Regions from separate parts of the Pseudoalteromonas sp. K222D genome, predicted to be linked through region 1. Evidence: predicted binding sites of a transcription regulator. Region 1 holds the regulator's gene; the other holds the start of a gene.
What was found. Region 1 encodes ArgR, which controls arginine synthesis, uptake and breakdown. Its sites were predicted from a motif close to ANTGAATANNTATTCANT; they were not measured.

Region 1 (8,928 bases):
ATTTGAAGCCGCGACAGGCCTTGCGGCCATTATTACTGAGCAAAACCAAGCCACGCTTGATGCGCTTAACCTATACGGCATGCATTTAGGTACTGCGTTTCAGCTCGTTGATGACGTACTTGATTACAACGCAGATGCAGATCAATTAGGTAAAAATATTGGTGATGATTTAGCCGAAGGTAAACCAACTCTGCCGCTTATTTATGCAATGCAACATGGTAATGAGCAGCAAACACAGCTGATCCGTGACGCTATAGAGCACAGTAATGGCATGGATCATCTTGAAGAAATTTTAGCGGCACTTAAACAAACCAATGCGCTTGAATTTACGATGCAAAAGGCCGAACTTGAAGCCGACAAAGCCATTGCTTGCTTAGACTTTTTAGCTGAGTCTGAATATAAACAAGCACTTGTGAGCCTTGCCCGTATTGCAGTTGATCGCGATCACTAACTTTACTGCCTTTATGTGTAGCTAACCTGGGTGCAGGTTAGCTAAATTCCGAGCAATAAAAAGCCTGCAAACGCAGGCTTTTTTGTCACTTTATTTTGGCTATTACGCCATGAAATCAACACCTTCTTTGATGTCTTTTTTCAGTGTTTCAAGCATGTCATTTTTTGCTTTTGTTTCAAATGCGCTTAGTTCGCCGTAAGAAAGAATTTCTTCTACGCCGTTTTTACCTAAACGTACTGGGTGTGCAAAGTACTCCGCATCGCCATTTTCAACAGCAACGTACGCGTAATCTACAACGTCTTCACCTTGTAGGCCTTTAACTAAAGACATACAAAAACGAGCTGCTGCTGCACCCATTGATAAAGTAGCTGAACCGCCACCCGCTTTAGCATTTACAACTTCAGTACCCGCATTTTGGATACGTGGAGTAAGTGCTGCAACTTCTTCATCTGTAAAGCTCACGCCTTCAACTTGAGAAAGTAGAGGTAAAATAGTAGTACCTGAGTGGCCACCAATTACAGGAACTTTAACAGTTGCTACGTCTACGCCTTTAAGTTCAGCAACAAATGCTTCTGAACGAATAACGTCAAGCGTAGTAATACCGAATACGCGTTTAGCGTCGTAAGTACCAGCTTTTTTAAATACTTCAGCAACAATTGGTACAGTGCCGTTTACTGGGTTAGTAATAATACCTACTAACGCTTTAGGACAACTTGCAACTATGCCTTCTGCTAACGTTTTGATGATGCCAGCATTTACATTAAATAAATCTGCACGATCCATACCTGGCTTACGTGGCATGCCAGCAGGAATAAGTACGATATCAGCATCTTTAAGCGCTTCATTTAACGCATCAGCGCCAAAGCCAGCTACTTTAACCGCTGTAGGGATATGAGATAGATCAACCGCAACACCTGGAACTACTGGTGCAACATCATATAGTGATAATTCAGAACCAGCTGGTAAGCCTGTTTTTAATAATAAAGACAACGCTTGACCGATACCGCCTGCAGCACCTAATACAGCAACTTTCATTGGAATTCTCCGTGATTTGAGGTAGGAAATATTTATGGCTCTAAGATAAAGAAATTAGCGACTAAAAACAAATTTATCCTGCCTATTTTCGTAATATTTTAGACCATAGTTGTAAAAACATTTGGCCTGAATACAGTAAACTGGCAAGTTAAATAAACAACTGCTGCATAATTATTCGTTTTTGTGTAGAATTTGCGGCATGGATAATAAAAAGCAAATAAAAACTATGCAACCACAAGACAAACAGGAAGCGTTAGTAAAAGCATTTAAAGCGCTTTTAAAAGAAGAAAACTTTGGTTCTCAAGGCGATATAGTAGATTCGTTAAAAGAGCAAGGTTTTGACAATATAAGCCAAAGTAAAGTGTCGCGCATGCTTAGTAAGTTTGGCGCGGTACGAACGCGCAATGCCAAACAAGAAATGGTGTATTGCTTGCCAGCAGAAATGGGCGTACCCACAGCAAAAAGCCCGTTGCGCCAGCTTGTTATTGATATAATGCATAACGAAATGATGATTATTATCCGTACCAGTCCAGGCGCGGCTCAGCTTATTGCGCGTTTACTTGACTCATTAGGTAAAGCCGATGGCGTGTTAGGTACTATAGCTGGCGACGACACTATTTTTATTGCCCCAGCTAAAATATCTGAAATAGACTTAACCCTAGAGCGGGTACGTATTTTATTTGATACGGTTTAGTATTTAAAACATGCGTTATAACTGTTTTAAAAACCCAACTGACGGTGCAAAAAACGCAGACCCCATATCGGCTTGAGTAAAATCAAGCCAATGATCATAGCACTCCCCCTCACCTAAACGACTTTTTAATACCTGTTCAAATGCGGTTCCACTGGCCGAGCAAGTAATTGACAGCATTCCTTGCTCGTAAACATCGCCATAAGGCATGCCTTGATTAAGTAATATTGGCTGGCCTTGCTCATCTTTTAATTCACTGCGTTGTGCATGGCTGGTTTCAAGCGCTGGGGCTATAAGAGTGTTGTCTAAGCGAGTGCGACCTATTATTTGCTCTTGCTCATCTAGCGATAGATGCTGCCATACGCTTAGATCGTGCTTATAACGTTGCACATGAATATAACTGCCTTGATCCTCAAAGCTACCTGGTTTATTTATTAACGCCGTTGCCCGCTTTTGTCGGCCATGCGGCATTTTGCCACCATAAATAAAACCATTGAAATCGCGACCATCTAAAAATCTAAAATTACGAATTTGTTCCACCAGCTCTACGTCTGGTGCAAATAACTTTAAAATTTGCAGTGCAAATAAATGATTGACGTCTTCGCGGTCTGAACGTATTTGCACAAACAAATCACACGGCTGCACGCTCATTGCGTGTTCATTATGATTTATATTAGGAAAGCTTTGTAGTTCACTGGGGATATACTCTGGCAAAATATGCGGCCAATACTGTGCACCAATAGCCACCATACAAGAAAGCATAGATTCAGAAAACTGATCGCTAAACTCTTCCTCAATAGCGCTTACTTGCTTGAGCTTTGTACGTAATGACTCATCTTGGCCATCAAACACATTAAAAAATAAATGCAAACCGTGTAAGTTTGCTTCAGCACAAATCCCTGATTGCGCTTGTGCCATTGTTATTCCTTAGCTTATAAATAGATAAACACAGCGAATAACAAATTAATTTATGATTCGAAAAAATTCACCGTGTGGGGGTTTATTTTTATTATAACCTGCTCATTTTGAACAAATGACTGGCCATATTGCGCTGCAACTTCTATTTCTTGTTGTGCAATAACTACAGTGTAAACATAAGCCGAACCAATAAAACGACTGCTTAATATGGTGGCGCGTTCACTATGGCTATCTTTTTTATTGTCGCTCATTAGCTCTATTTGATGAGGACGCACATATATTTTTCCTATATTAGCCTGATGCTGGTGCGCAATAACCGACTCAACTAGGCCAAAAGCGGTTTTATATTCAGTTGCTGTTAACACTTCTGCGCTTAAGTATATGCCCTGACCCAGAAACTCTGCAACCTCCTTTGAGCTTGGTTTAGCAAAAAGCTGTTCTGGAGTGCCCTGCTGAGCTATTTTACCCTGGTGCATAATAGCCAGCGTGTCTGCAAATGCAAAAGCCTCTTCCTTTGAGTGGGTAACAAATACTGCCGACACTTGTTGAGTTTTAATTATGCGGCGAATATCGGCAATTAATTCAAAGCGTACTTGAGTGTCTATATTCGAAAACGGCTCATCAAGTAATAGTAAACTTGGTTTGTAAGCAAGTGCACGCGCAATCGCCACGCGCTGTTGTTGCCCACCCGATAACTGATGCGGATACCTGTCGGCGCAGCCAACTAAATGCACCAGCTTAAGCATTTCATCAACGCGCTGTTGCTTTTGCTCTTTACTCATTTTACTTAAGCCAAAAGCAATATTATGTGCCACGGTTAAATGCGGGAATAACGCATAATCTTGAAACATCATGCCAATATTACGATGCTCTGGCGAGATAAATGTATTGGCGTTACTCACCAGCTTGCCATCGATAAACACGCTTCCTTGTTGCGTTTCTATTAGTCCTGCAATTGCTTTTAAGGTGGTGGTTTTACCACAACCACTGGCACCTAACAAACACACTATTTCGTTTTTACCTATGGTTAAATTTAGCTCGTGAATAACCTTAGTACCGTTATATTGATAGCTCACGCCTTGTAAAATCAAACTACTCATTTAACTACGTTGCTCCATAGAACGGTTAATAAAATACAAAGGGATAAATCCAACCAGCACAATAAATAATGCCGATATAGAAGCCAGCTCTAATTGCTCATCACTCACATACTGAAACACATGCGTAGCTAAGCTTTCAAAATTAAACGGCCTAAGTAACAAAGCAGTAGGTAGCTCTTTCATGCATTCAATAAACACCAGCAAAGCCGCAGTAAGCAACCCGCGTCTAAGTAGGGGTAAATGCACCAAACGTAACGTATGGCCTTGGCTTTTGCCCATAGATTGGCTTGCCATATCGAGAGAGGGGCTAATGCGTAAAAAGCTCGACTCAATCGCGCCATGTGCTACTGCGTAAAAACGCACTACATAAGCAAAAATAATGGTAAATACACTGCCAGTGAGTAACAAGCCTATATTTAAGTCGTATGGCTCAAGCACACGGTTTACCGTATTTTCTAACAGCGTAAGCGGTAATAGCACCGCAATAGCCAGTACTGTTCCTGGTAAAGCGTAGCCGGTGCTAGCTAATCGCCCCGGAATAAGTGGATAATTTTGCTTGGCTATACGTTGATAAAACACCACTAATACACTAAGTAACAGCGTTACTACGCTTACTACTATAGCTACCTTTAAACTTTGCCACGCATAGCTAAAAAACTCACTACTCCATGCTTGATCAAAATAAACAATGGCGTACTTTATTAACACAGCGATAGGTATAACAAAGGCAACAATTAAAATCACACTGCAAAATAGCGTTGCCAGCCAAGCCGACTTGCCTTTTAATATATAAAGCGCTTCACTATTTATACCCGACTGACGCTCAAACACCGCTTGATTACGGCGACTAAAGCGCTCCGCCATTAAGGCTAAAAACAATAGTAATAACATCACGCCCGATATTTTAGCTGCAGCGGTTAACGAGTAATAACCAAACCAAGTATCGTATACGGCAGTGGTTAAGGTGCTTACAGCAAAGTAGCTTACTGTGGCAAAGTCAGCCATGGTTTCCATACTAATTAGCGCTAGCGCAGCTACAATTGCGCCGCGCGATAACACTAAGCTCACCCTAAAAAAGCTCTGCCACGACGACAGCCCCATTAACTGGCTAGCCTGTACTAACTTAAAAGACTGCTCACGCAAGGCTGTTTTAAAAATTAAATATAAATAGGGATAAAGCACCAGTGCAAGCATTACAATAGCGCCGGGCAAAGTGCGTATATCAAAAAACCAGTAATCATCCGGCGATTGCCACCCAAACCAGTCTCTGAGAGTATTTTGTACTGGGCCTGCGTAATCAAGCAAGTCGGTATAAACATAGGCAATAATATAGGTAGGCATAGCCAGTGGCAGCATTAACGCCCATTCAAACTGTTTTTTACCCGGGAACTGGCAATAAGCGGTTAGCCAGCCAAGTGGTAAGGCAATAGCACAGCTTAGTACACACACACCTAAAATAAGTAATACGGTATTAGAAATGTAATCCCACAGCACTGTATCCCAAAGATGCGAAAACACCTCTGAGTTACCTTGTAGAGATTCAAATAGCAGAAAAAACAATGGGGTCGACAGTAATAATCCTGTCGACCATGCAAAAAGCTGCCATTTAGACAGCTGAAATTTATAAGTCATTTAAAGATCGAATTTCACCTCATCAATTAGCCTTAACGCTAACGGACGATATTTACTAATTTCATCAAGTGGTAAGCTATCTTCTTTAAAGCTTCCCCAAGATGCAACTAAACTTGATAATTCTACGCCTGGCTTAACCGGGTATTCCATATTAATTGAAGCGTACATGTTTTGCGCTTTATTGTCGGTCATATACTCTAGGAGTTTCAAGGCATTTTCAGGGTTTTTAGCGTATTTTGTAATAACTGCACCCGACACATTTATATGCGAGCCGCGATTGATTTGGTTCGGAAAGTTAATATTTACCGCTTGTGCCCATTCTTTTTGGGTTTCATCTTGCAGCATTTTACCTAAATAGTAACTATTGCCAAATGCAAGATCGCACAAGCCTTCTTTCACTGCTTTTACTTGCGCTCTATCGTTACCTTGTGGTTTACGCGCTAAATTTGCTTTAACCCCCTCAAGCCATACTTTGGTATCTGCTTCACCATGGTGTGCAATCATTGATGCAACTAAACCCAAATTATACGGATGTTTACCAGAGCGAGTACATATTTGCCCTTTATATTTTGGATCTGCCAAATCTTCATAAGTCAGCTCAGGTAGCGCGCCCACACGCTCTTTTGACGAGTAAACATTACGTACTCGCTTAGTAAGTGCCACCCACTGGCCGTCGCCATCACGAAATGCCGCAGGCACATTGTTATTAATTGCTTCGCTACTAATAGTTTGCGTTAAATCTAAATCTTCAAGTTGGATTAAGGCGCTAAAATTAGACGTTAATACTAAATCGGCTTTGCTGTGTTTACCTTCGCGCTTAACGCGCTCTATTAAGCCTTTATTAGCAAACACTACATTTGTTTTAATACCAGTTTGTTTGGTAAAGTCATCTAAAATTGGTTTTATTAAAAAAGGCTGTCGAAAAGAATAAATATTAACGGACTCAGTTGCAAAAACGGGTGCCGACACAGCCAAACCAACTACAATTGCGAATACTTTTTTCATATTTCCCACCTGAATAATAACTATTATCAATAATTCTACCGTGCCTTACCCAAAAGTGCACACTTTATATAATCTGATCCTGTTAAAATCGCTAAAATAGAAAACCAACGTAAGACATATCCTACAAACGTGACAGCCAATGATGAAAACACAACATGAAAAACCATAACAAACAAAGTAACCAATTGTTTTAATTAAAGTAAATTATTTTAACTATTACGACTATAGCAATTAATTAGCAACCTATACTTCTTTAAAATATCGTACCGCCTATAATTAACTTAACAACCAAGCAGTGATGCTTAACGAGTAAATGGAAACGGACAACTTACTCGACCAACCAATGATTTAGGTTACTAATACAAAACGGATTTTAGGACAGGCTCTAGGAGAGCAGCACAATGGAATGTCTTAAAGGATAGCATCAGGATGATGCGTAAAGGATAGCAACAAAGGATTTACGTTGTTTTACAGGATGTTGAGGAAATAAAGGATACAGGCAGGAGCGCCTACATTACATAGAACTAAAAAGTAATATTGTAATAACAAGGATTTGTAAGAATTTGGAGTTGATTAAGTTCAATTGCAGGATGCAGAAAATTAGAAGATTCCGCAAGCGCGCCTAGAGATAGAGCGCGCTTTTCTTTGCCTAAAATAAATTGCTCAATGTATTTGTACAGCGCCTTGAAGTTGTTTTACTGCAAGCCGCCAAGAGCATATAAACGGTTTAAATTTTAATACACACGTATTTTTCTTCTAGGTACTCATTTAACCCTTGGTGTCCCCCTTCACGGCCAAGGCCCGATTGCTTAACACCACCAAATGGCGCTACAGGGTTAGAAATAACGCCTTCGTTTACACCAATCATGCCAAACTCAAGACCTTCGCTAATGCGGTAAACCTGTTTAATATTTTGGCTGTAAAAATAAGCGGCTAAGCCGTAAGGTACGTCGTTTGCTAGAGTAAGTACTTCGCTTTCATCATCAAAAGGAATAATTGTTAATACTGGGCCAAATACTTCTTCATGGTAAATATCCATGTCGGTAGTGACGTTATTTACAATCAACGGGTTTTGAAAGCTGCCACCTAAATCACTGTTATCACCAATCAATACTGCCCCTTTATCTAGTGCGTCTTGTACTAGCTGCTGTACTTTTTCTTTTGCCTTAGGGTAAATAAGCGGGCCGATATCAACATCTGCTGTAAAGCCATTACCGACTTTTAAAGCAGCCACCTTAGGGGTTAGTTTATTTAGTACCGCATCAATAATATTACGCTGAATAAAGATACGGTTTGCAGCAACACAAGCTTGCCCACTATTTCTAAACTTAGCAGCCATTAACCCCTCAATAGCTGTATCGAGGTCTGCATTATCAAAAATAATGAAAGGTGCGTTTCCTCCAAGCTCCATAGAAGTGCGCTTAATAGTACCTGCGCATTGCGCTAATAACTGCTTGCCTACCCCCGTTGATCCGGTAAAAGTAAACTTACGCACTATCTCAGAGTCGGTTAGTATTTTTCCTACTTTTTTAGCATTTTGCGATACTAAGACGTTAAATGCCCCTTTTTCGAACCCTGCTTGATCGGCTAAATAAGCAAGTGCAATAGCGCATAATGGGGTGTGCTCTGAAGGTTTTAATATAAAACTACAACCGGCTGCATAGGCGGGGGCAACTTTACGCGTAATCATAGCAACAGGAAAATTCCATGGCGTGATCCCTGCAACAACTCCTACAGCCTGCTTAAAGCTGGTTAATCTATGGCTATTGTCGGTAGCAGGTATAACATCGCCATAGCTGCGCTTAGCTTCCTCGGCAAACCATTTTATAAAGCCTGCGCCGTAATCAATTTCGCCCAATGCTTCTTTAAGTGGTTTACCTTGCTCTTTGGTCATTAACTCTGCAAGCGTTTGCTTGTGTTTTATAACTAGCTCATACCAGCGCATCAAGGTTTCGCTTCGCTGCGTAGCATTGGTTGCTTTTAATTTAACAAATGCGCTTTGAGCAGCAACTATTGCATTATTTACACCCTGCTCATCAATATCGCTTACATCAACAATGCTTTTTTCGGTAGCAGGATCATCAACACTAAAGTGT
Region 2 (8,928 bases), on a different contig from region 1:
TGCTTAAACTGCTCAACATTATTACTGGCTGTTGAATGCTGCAGTAAGCGAATTACCGTGGGATTAAATAAGTGCCGTTCACCATCATGACGCCACGAGTATTCTCCGCCCGTAGGCAGTAGTTTATCTATAGCAATGCGGTTGGCCTCAGGGAAACCCTCACGGTGGCGTAATAGCGCCTCTTGGGCAATTTGATCTAGGCTTAAGCCTTCAATACGGCTAACCGTACCGGTAAAGTACTGATCAATAACCTCCGAATTAATACCCAAGGCTTCAAAAACTTGCGCACCTAAATACGACTGTAGCGTTGAAATGCCCATTTTAGAGAAGGTTTTCAACAAGCCGCTGCCTACCGCTTTGGTGTATTTTTGGGTAATTTGTTCATTCGTTAAGTTAGTATCAAGTACGCCTTCATCACGTAAACCATACATGCTCTCTAGGGCTAAATACGGGTTAACTGCCGCAGCGCCATAACCAATAACAGTAGCAAAATGATGCGTTTCGCGTATATCACCCGACTCCAAAATTATATCGGCAGATGAGCGTAGTTTTTCACGAATTAAATAGTGATGCACCGCAGCTGTTGCCAATACAGAAGGTATAGCAACATGGTCGCTGTCTACGCCTCGGTCACTTAAAATAAGTATTTCATAATCATCTTCAACGGCATTTTTGGCATATAAACAAATACGATCCAGTGCTCTTTTTAGTGCACCTGGCCCACCACTGGCTTTAAAAGTAATGTCGATCGTTTTAGCTTGAAGATGGTTATTATCTATATACTGTAGTTTGCGTAATTGCTCATTAGTTAATACAGGCTGTTCAATTTCAACCTTATGGCAATGCCCAGGTGTTTCATCGAGCAAGTTAAGTGAGCGGCCAATATAACCGCGCAACGACATAACCAACTCTTCACGAATAGGGTCGATGGGTGGGTTGGTTACTTGCGCAAATAACTGCTTAAAATAATGTGATAATTGTTGCGGGCGATGCGACAGCACTGCAAGCGGCGTGTCGGTACCCATAGCGCCTAGTGGCTCTTTAGCCGTACCAACTATACCCGCCAGTACTAGGTTAAGATCTTCGCTGGTGTAACCAAATGCTTTTTGTATTTTTCGCAGCTCTGCCAATGGCGGCTGGGCAAAAGACGCGCTAGGAACGGGTAAATTGTCTAATTCAATTTTGTTTTCAGCTAACCAACGAGCATACGGCTGAGCCGAGCTAACGTGTTGTTTTACTTCGTCATCACTAATAATGCGACCTTGCTCTAAGTCAGCAATAAATATTTTACCCGGTTGCAAACGCCCTTTTTCAACAACCGTTGATTGATCAACGCACAATGCACCGGTTTCAGAGCCCATCACTAGCGTGCCATCTTCGGTTAACAAGTAACGCGAAGGGCGCAAACCATTACGGTCAAGTGTTGCACCAATAACGTTACCATCGGTAAACGATAACGATGCCGGGCCATCCCATGGCTCCATAATACAGGCATAATACTCGTAAAATGCACGTTTAGTGGCATCCATATCGGTTTGAGTTTGCCATGCTTCTGGCACCATCATCATCATTACTTGCGCCAATGAGCGTCCGCTGAGCACTAATAGCTCAATAGCCATATCAAGGTTAGCCGAATCTGAGTTATCGTTATTACACACTGGGTTTAACATGTTCAATTCAGCATCGCTAAAATTAACCGAGCTAAACAATGCCTCACGAGCATTCATCCAGTTAATATTACCGCGTACCGTATTAATTTCACCATTGTGGGCTATATAACGAAACGGCTGCGCACGGCGCCAAGCAGGAAAAGTATTGGTTGAAAAGCGAGAATGAAACATCGCCATTCCCGAAATAGTACGCTCGTCTTGCAGATCAAGGTAATACTGGCGCACTTGCTCGGTGGTAAACTGGCCTTTATAAACAATTTTGGTAGATGACATTGAGGTAACATAAAATTCATCACGTTCGGTGAAATCCAAACCATTAATTTTATGCGAGGTGTATTTACGCAGTACAAACAACTTACGTTCAAACTCTTGTGCGCTTAGCCCTTGCGGCTTAGCAATAAACACTTGCTCAATATTTGGCTCGCTTTCAAATGAAGCCGCGCCTAACATAGAGTTATCGCCCGGAACATCCCGATACCCTATTAAGGTTAAACCCAGTTCTGCAATATTTTGATTTAGTATTTTTTTACACGCGTCGCTAAGTGCTTTATCGCGTGGGAAAAAAATCATCCCCACACCATAGTTTAAGGCGCTTGGCAGTGTCCACCCTAGCTTTGCGGTTTCTTGACGGAAAAACTCATGAGGAATTTGAATAAGAATACCAGCACCATCACCACTTTTAACGTCAAACCCTGTTCCACCACGATGTTCCATGCAGCTGAGCATGGTGAGTGCATTTTCGATAATATCGTGTGACTTTTTACCCTTAAGGTTAGCGACAAAGCCAATGCCGCAACTGTCATGTTCAAATTCAGCGCGATAAAGACCTTGGGATTTTTTGCTCATATCATTCATTACTTATTCCTATTTCATCAGCCTATTGCTATCAGCTAAATTGTGCTTACTAATTAAGTCATATATTTTTATATACTCGAGGTATGCGCTTATCTCATTCAAAAAATCGTTAAAATGCCTAAAACAGCCACTGTAAAATCTTTTTGAATTTGTATAGCGCAGTATTTATTAGTGAAAACTTTAATCAAAGGGGGATAAAAACTAGCCGTAAAATAACGCTGAGTCAACTAAGAAATGAATATACATTCAGATTATATGAATATATATAGTCAAAAATAGTTATTAACAGCCTATTTACACTGCATTTAATAACTATGCCTTATGTTTTAAAAAAGCGCATAGTTGATTTGGATGGGTTTGGTCTTTTTAGTTATAAAAGTGCACCACTAAGGCCTGAGGGGCGAAACTAAGGGAGGATTGGTGCATCTTTAAAAAGTAAATAAGCAATAACATTTTTATAATAATTAAAGCGCAGCTGCAATTAATTACTACAAAACAATATTCACGCTAATGGCAGCGCAAAAAAATAAGCTTACCCTAAAACAGTCAGTCGCAGTTATGCAAAGGCCAAACAGTGAGTTTGGCTAGGTCTCACCTAAAAACTTAAGCTTAGAATATGTGGTTTCAATCTGCAAAACTCACTTTACCCATAGTAACGCCGGCAATTCCTTGGGCTTTATTATTAAGGTGTAGCTGCTCACCGGCTAGGCATTCGTTAGCTAAAATAGCAAAAAGCACCGCTTCTTTCGCGTCGGGATCAACTCCTAATGCGTGAGTGTTTTTAAAACCTTTAATAGCCGGACAAAGCGTTACCAAATGTTGCATTAAGAGTAAGTTGTGAATGCCGCCGCCACTTGCATACACCACACTATTGGGCGCTATTTTTACGCACGTATTTAACGCATTAGCAATAACCTCTGCGGTAAAGCGGCTTAAGGTGGCCATTACGTCTTGATGGCTTAACTTTTGGGTATTTGAAGCCTGTTGCGCAGCCTCTAAATAAGCCAGATTAAACACTTCAGGGCCAGTGGTTTTTGGCATTTTTAGGGTTAAAAAATGATTGTCGCAAAGCGCTGTTAGTAACGCAGTATTAATAACGCCCGCTTTCGCTATCGCAGCGTTTTCATCGTAATGCATGTTATTAAAATAACGCTGCACATAGGCGTCCATAATGGTATTGCATGGGCCAATGTCAGAGCTAAATACTGCACTGCTATCGCCATTTTGGGGTAAAAAAGTGAGGTTAGCTATACCGCCCATATTAAGTAAAATACGGTTTTCGTCAGAGCTTGAAAAAAACAAATAATCACCATACACGGCAAGTGGTGCGCCCTCGCCGCCTGCTGCTATATGCTTTTGCCTAAAATCGCCAATGGTAGTAATACCTGTAGTAACAGCTATTTGGTCGCTATCGCCAATTTGTAAAGTGCCATTGTTAAAGTCGTTATACTGATGCTGGCTTTTAGGACAATGGTAAATAGTTTGTCCGTGGCTGGCTATTACATCTATGTTGGCTGGGTTTATTTGCCAGCTTTTTAAACACTGATTAACCATGTCACCATGTAATTTACCAACCCAAGGGTGCAATAACGTAAGGTATTCTAAGTTGCATTCACGCTTGGCGAATACCTGCTTTATTTTTGTTTTATAATCATCGCTATAATCAACCGTAGTAAACTTTAAAACCTCAATTTGGGTATGCACACCCGCGGCAGTTATTTTACATAAGGCAACATCAAGCCCATCTAACGAGGTACCACTCATTAGGCCTATAATTAATCGGCTTGGCTTTAACGCACTGTTATAAAGCTTACTAATGTGTGGGTGCATAATAATTTCGCATCTATTGTTGTTAAGTTAATAGCATTCATTTTAGAGTAGTTTAAATAAAAGTTATAGCGCTATAGAAATCAGTTAATCCACTTATAAACTCACCTTAGAGTAAATACTCACACCTTGGGGTTGATTTTTTAACCGTGTGCCCAAAACTCCTGTATTAAGATATACATACTTAACCTGAGCTCTGGTTAAGAGATTTACTAACGTATTGAATCATCGTTATATTTGATTTTATTTTCTCTAGCCAGAGGTTTTCAGTGAAAACAAGGCGAATTTACGCGTCAATAGCTGGCCTATTGCAAGTAAATTCAACGCAGTTAGCGCTGAAAATAGCTGCTTGAGATAAGTTTATTATCCGGAGCTCAGGTTTCTTACTACTTATCTGCGTATTATTGTTTAGTTTCAACTTTGCTTTAAACACAAACTAAAACATTCAGATCAAAGTAGTTCACTCATCTATTGGAGATTTTATATGTCAACAACCAGTCGACAACTCACGTTAGCATCACGCCCACACGGTGCTCCTACCGATGAAAACTTTGCATTAAAAACACTAGAGCTGCCGCCATTAAAAAATGGTGAAGTATTACTGCGTACCATTTACTTATCCCTGGACCCTTACATGCGTGGCCGCATGAGCGACGCTAAATCGTATGCCGACCCAGTAAATGTTGGCGACGTGATGGTTGGGGCAACTGTATGCCAAGTTCAAGAGTCTAAAAACGACTCCTTTAGCGAAGGCGAATGGGTATTGGCTTACACTGGTTGGCAAGACTACGCTATTAGCAACGGCGAAGGGTTAATGCAATTAGGCAAAGAGCCTACTAATCCTTCGTATGCACTAGGTATTATGGGAATGCCGGGCTTTACCGCTTATATGGGATTACTTGATATTGGTGCACCTAAAGCAGGTGAAACCGTGGTCGTTGCTGCAGCAACAGGCCCTGTGGGCGCTACCGTTGGCCAAATTGCAAAAATTAAAGGCTGTAGAGTCGTCGGTGTTGCCGGTGGCAGTGAAAAATGTAAGTACGCAGTAGAAGTATTAGGTTTTGATGCCTGTATTGATCACAAAGCAGATAATTTTGCACAGCAACTTGAACAAGCCTGTGATAATGGTATTGATGTTTATTATGAAAATGTGGGCGGCAAGGTATTCGACGCCGTATTACCCCTTCTCAATACATCAGCACGCGTACCTGTGTGTGGTTTAGTGTCGCAGTATAACGCAACCAGCTTACCAGAAGGCCCTGATCGTTTGGGTATGCTAATGGGGCAAATACTCTCTAAGCGTATTAAGATGCAAGGCTTTATTATTTTTGACGATTACGGCCATCGTTATGATGAGTTTGCAACCGCTATGCAGCAATGGCTACAAGATGGAAAAATTCAATACCGCGAACATATGGTAGAAGGCATCGAAAATACCATTACTGCCTTTAACGATATGCTCAGCGGGAAAAACTTCGGTAAAACTGTAGTTAAAATTAACAGCCCACTTTAAATTTAATGCGTTGTTATCTGTACAAAATGGCAACGCAACAAGGATTACTATGATCAAGCTACATCATTTAAATAAATCACGCTCAAAACGTATCATCTGGTTACTAGAAGAATTAGCAGTAGATTATGAAATTGTTGCTTACCAGCGTAATAAAGACACTTTTTTAGCCCCAGATGAACTTAAACATATTCATCAGCTTGGTAAGTCGCCAGTGATAGAAGATGATGGGATTATTGTTGCCGAATCGGGCGCCATTACCGATTACCTCATTACTAAATACGGTAACGGAAAATTTGCGCCTAAGGCAGGCACTCGCGATTATGTTGATTATCAGCAATGGCTACACTTTGCCGAAAGCTCAGCTATTTTACCGCTGCTGCTTAAAATGTTTGTATTAAAAGATGGCGCTAAAACCCAGTTTTTAGAAGGTTACGCCGACGCCGAAACAGCTAAAGTAATAAGCTACTTTAACGATCGCCTAGAAGGCAAGCGTTACTTAGTAGGCGACACCCTAACCGGCGCCGATTTTATGATGTCGTTTATTGTCGAAATCGTTAAAAACTCAGGTCAACTAGCACACTTTAAAAACCTAGTTAAGTACGATGAGCAATTACAAAGCCATGAGAAGTTTCATACCGCACAAGAGCTTGAAGCTAAATACGATTAATAATTGTCTGGTATTAGCTTTACAGTTATACCAATTGCATTAAGTTAGTACACATTTTAAAAGGGCCTTGGGCCCTTTTTACGTTTACTGTAATAGTTTAAATTCCGCCTAGTTCGCGCTCGGTAATACACTCATCCGACGCCATTTCAAATTCGCGACATACTAATGGGCGGTTTTCGTAAATAGAACACATGAGTGTGTTGCGATCGAGCGCTTGGCACCAGCCATCATCGGCACGTTTCATTACTTCGCTGCCCCATTTATCATATTCAATATAATGAAATGGCACGCCGGTATCTGTCACTATGCGTACTTCTAATTGGCAGCAACAGGCTTGGCAATTAGCACACGTAACAGGCTCTGGGGTGGTGGTGAGGTTTTTAACCGGAATAACAATTTGAGGCATAGTGGCTTAATAAAATAAAGTAAGCCACTAGGATACACCAACTAAGCTCAAATCGGCAGAGTAAATCTATCTCTAGGGGCTATTTTAAAGGCTAACTAGGTTAAATTTAGCTAATATTATGCTAGCTGACGCGCCAGTAATTTCGCTTTAATATCACTGTAGCGCATCGCTTCACACAGCGCAAAACCACTCAATTGGCGCACTTTATTGCGTGCAAATAAAGGCACGCTCATGCCCGCTAAAAAGCGACATTGGGTTTCTATACCTACGTTATTAATGCCTTTACTGGCTAGGTGCTGTAAAAACTCATCTACTTTTTGATAAATTACACTCTCATCAACAACATCTGCTTGCACTGAATATTCAAGCTTAACACTGTGGCCTCTGCATACTGAGCAATGGCCGCATTGCTGAGGCGCATTTTGATCGTCAAAATAACGGGCAAGGTTGTAGCTTAAACAGCTTTGCAATTCAAAAAAGCGTACTAATGCAGCTATACGCTTTATTTCAGCTTGTTCTTTATCGGTAAAGTAATCATGCAGTTGCTGCGCAAGTTCAGGGTTATTTATCACCTCGCCATGTACTTTATACACTTGGGTAATACGTTTGGTTTCTAGGGTAATAAGCTGTTTTTCGGCTAAGTAGTCAAGCGCCGCAACCACTCGTTTTCGATCGACTTGCGCGGCTTGTGTCAGGCTATCAAAATTAAGCGTGCCCCATACTTTTTTAAAATCGGTATGGCTAAATATTTGCGTTAAAAATGCTTGGCGCTGCTCATCAAACTGGCCTAGCAACTCGTTTTTATCAACCAAAAACTTATATTTAAAATCGGCGTAGTAAGCGTATTGCGGCGTAATTGCACCTTGCATTTCTAGCTGTACTAACAAAGTTTTAAGCGCAAGTTGCCTAATATTACTGTCGCTTGAAAGGCTATATTCTTGCATTTCCCATTGCTGCTGCGAGCTGTGGTGCTGGCGAATATCGTTAATTACATGCTCAATACCGCTTAGCTCTGGGGTGTCGCCATACACAAAGTTCTCTACAGTATTTAACCCATCAAGGTTGGCTAAGGTAAAACACTGTGACGGGTTACCATCGCGCCCTGCTCGGCCTATTTCTTGGCTGTAGTTTTCAATCGATTTAGGTAAGTCGTAATGAATAACAAAGCGAATATCGGCTTTATCTACGCCCATTCCAAAAGCAATCGTAGCCACTACTACATTAATTCTACCACCCATAAAGTCATCTTGAATTTGCCATCTAAGTGTATCTTCAAGCCCAGCATGATACGCCACCGCTTGCAGCCCTTGATTGCTTAGCATATTAGCCACTTGTTCGGCACTTTGCTGCAAGGTAACATACACAATACCTGGGCCATTTTGTGCGCTAATAATGTTAGCAAGCTCGGTATTTTTATCCGCCGTTTTTACACTCAGCACACTTAAGTCTAAATTAGCGCGGTAAAAACCGGTTTGTACAATGCATTCTGGGGCAATGGCAAAGCGCTCGGCCATATCGCGCTTTACTTTTTTAGTCGCGGTGGCGGTTAATAATAATACCAGCGGAATATTAAGCTCTTCACGGTAGCGTGGTAGTTTTAAGTAGTCGGGTCTAAAGTTGTGTCCCCACTCAGAAATACAGTGCGCTTCGTCAACAACCAACATAGACACTGCTATTTGGTTAATAAACTCTCTAAAACGCTCATTTTTAAAGCGCTCAACCGACACCATTAAGACTTTAATTTTACCGCTGCGAACATCGTTCATTACGGTACTGCTTTGCATTTGATCTTGGCTCGAATCAAGGCTGGCAGCATAAATACCTTTGCTGTTTAAAAAGCTAATTTGATCTTTCATCAATGCCAATAAGGGCGATACCACTAAGGTTAAATGCGGTAAATGCAACGCGGTTAATTGATAACACAAAGACTTACCCGAGCCGGTTGGGAATATTGCCAACGACGATTGCCCATTTAACAACTGCTCTATGG

Region 2: a site for ArgR is predicted at 2,759-2,776, ahead of gltB (glutamate synthase large subunit). Genes of this name have one in related genera too.

Annotation. Positions count from the first base shown of each region.
Region 1 covers NZ_JAGGDL010000006.1:4,409-13,336, forward strand. Annotated here, with positions in the region: gene ispB (octaprenyl diphosphate synthase) at 1-451, shown strand, start outside; gene mdh (malate dehydrogenase) at 554-1,486, opposite strand; gene argR (transcriptional regulator ArgR) at 1,713-2,180, shown strand; gene J5X91_RS04950 (Dyp-type peroxidase) at 2,196-3,095, opposite strand; gene J5X91_RS04955 (ABC transporter ATP-binding protein) at 3,146-4,195, opposite strand; gene J5X91_RS04960 (iron ABC transporter permease) at 4,196-5,827, opposite strand; gene J5X91_RS04965 (Fe(3+) ABC transporter substrate-binding protein) at 5,828-6,832, opposite strand; gene J5X91_RS04970 (NAD-dependent succinate-semialdehyde dehydrogenase) at 7,560-8,928, opposite strand, start outside.
Region 2 covers NZ_JAGGDL010000013.1:43,919-52,846, forward strand. Annotated here, with positions in the region: gene gltB (glutamate synthase large subunit) at 1-2,525, opposite strand, end outside; gene J5X91_RS08630 (anhydro-N-acetylmuramic acid kinase) at 3,150-4,355, opposite strand; gene J5X91_RS08635 (NADP-dependent oxidoreductase) at 4,837-5,865, shown strand; gene J5X91_RS08640 (glutathione S-transferase) at 5,915-6,532, shown strand; gene J5X91_RS08645 (YkgJ family cysteine cluster protein) at 6,630-6,938, opposite strand; gene J5X91_RS08650 (RecQ family ATP-dependent DNA helicase) at 7,055-8,928, opposite strand, start outside.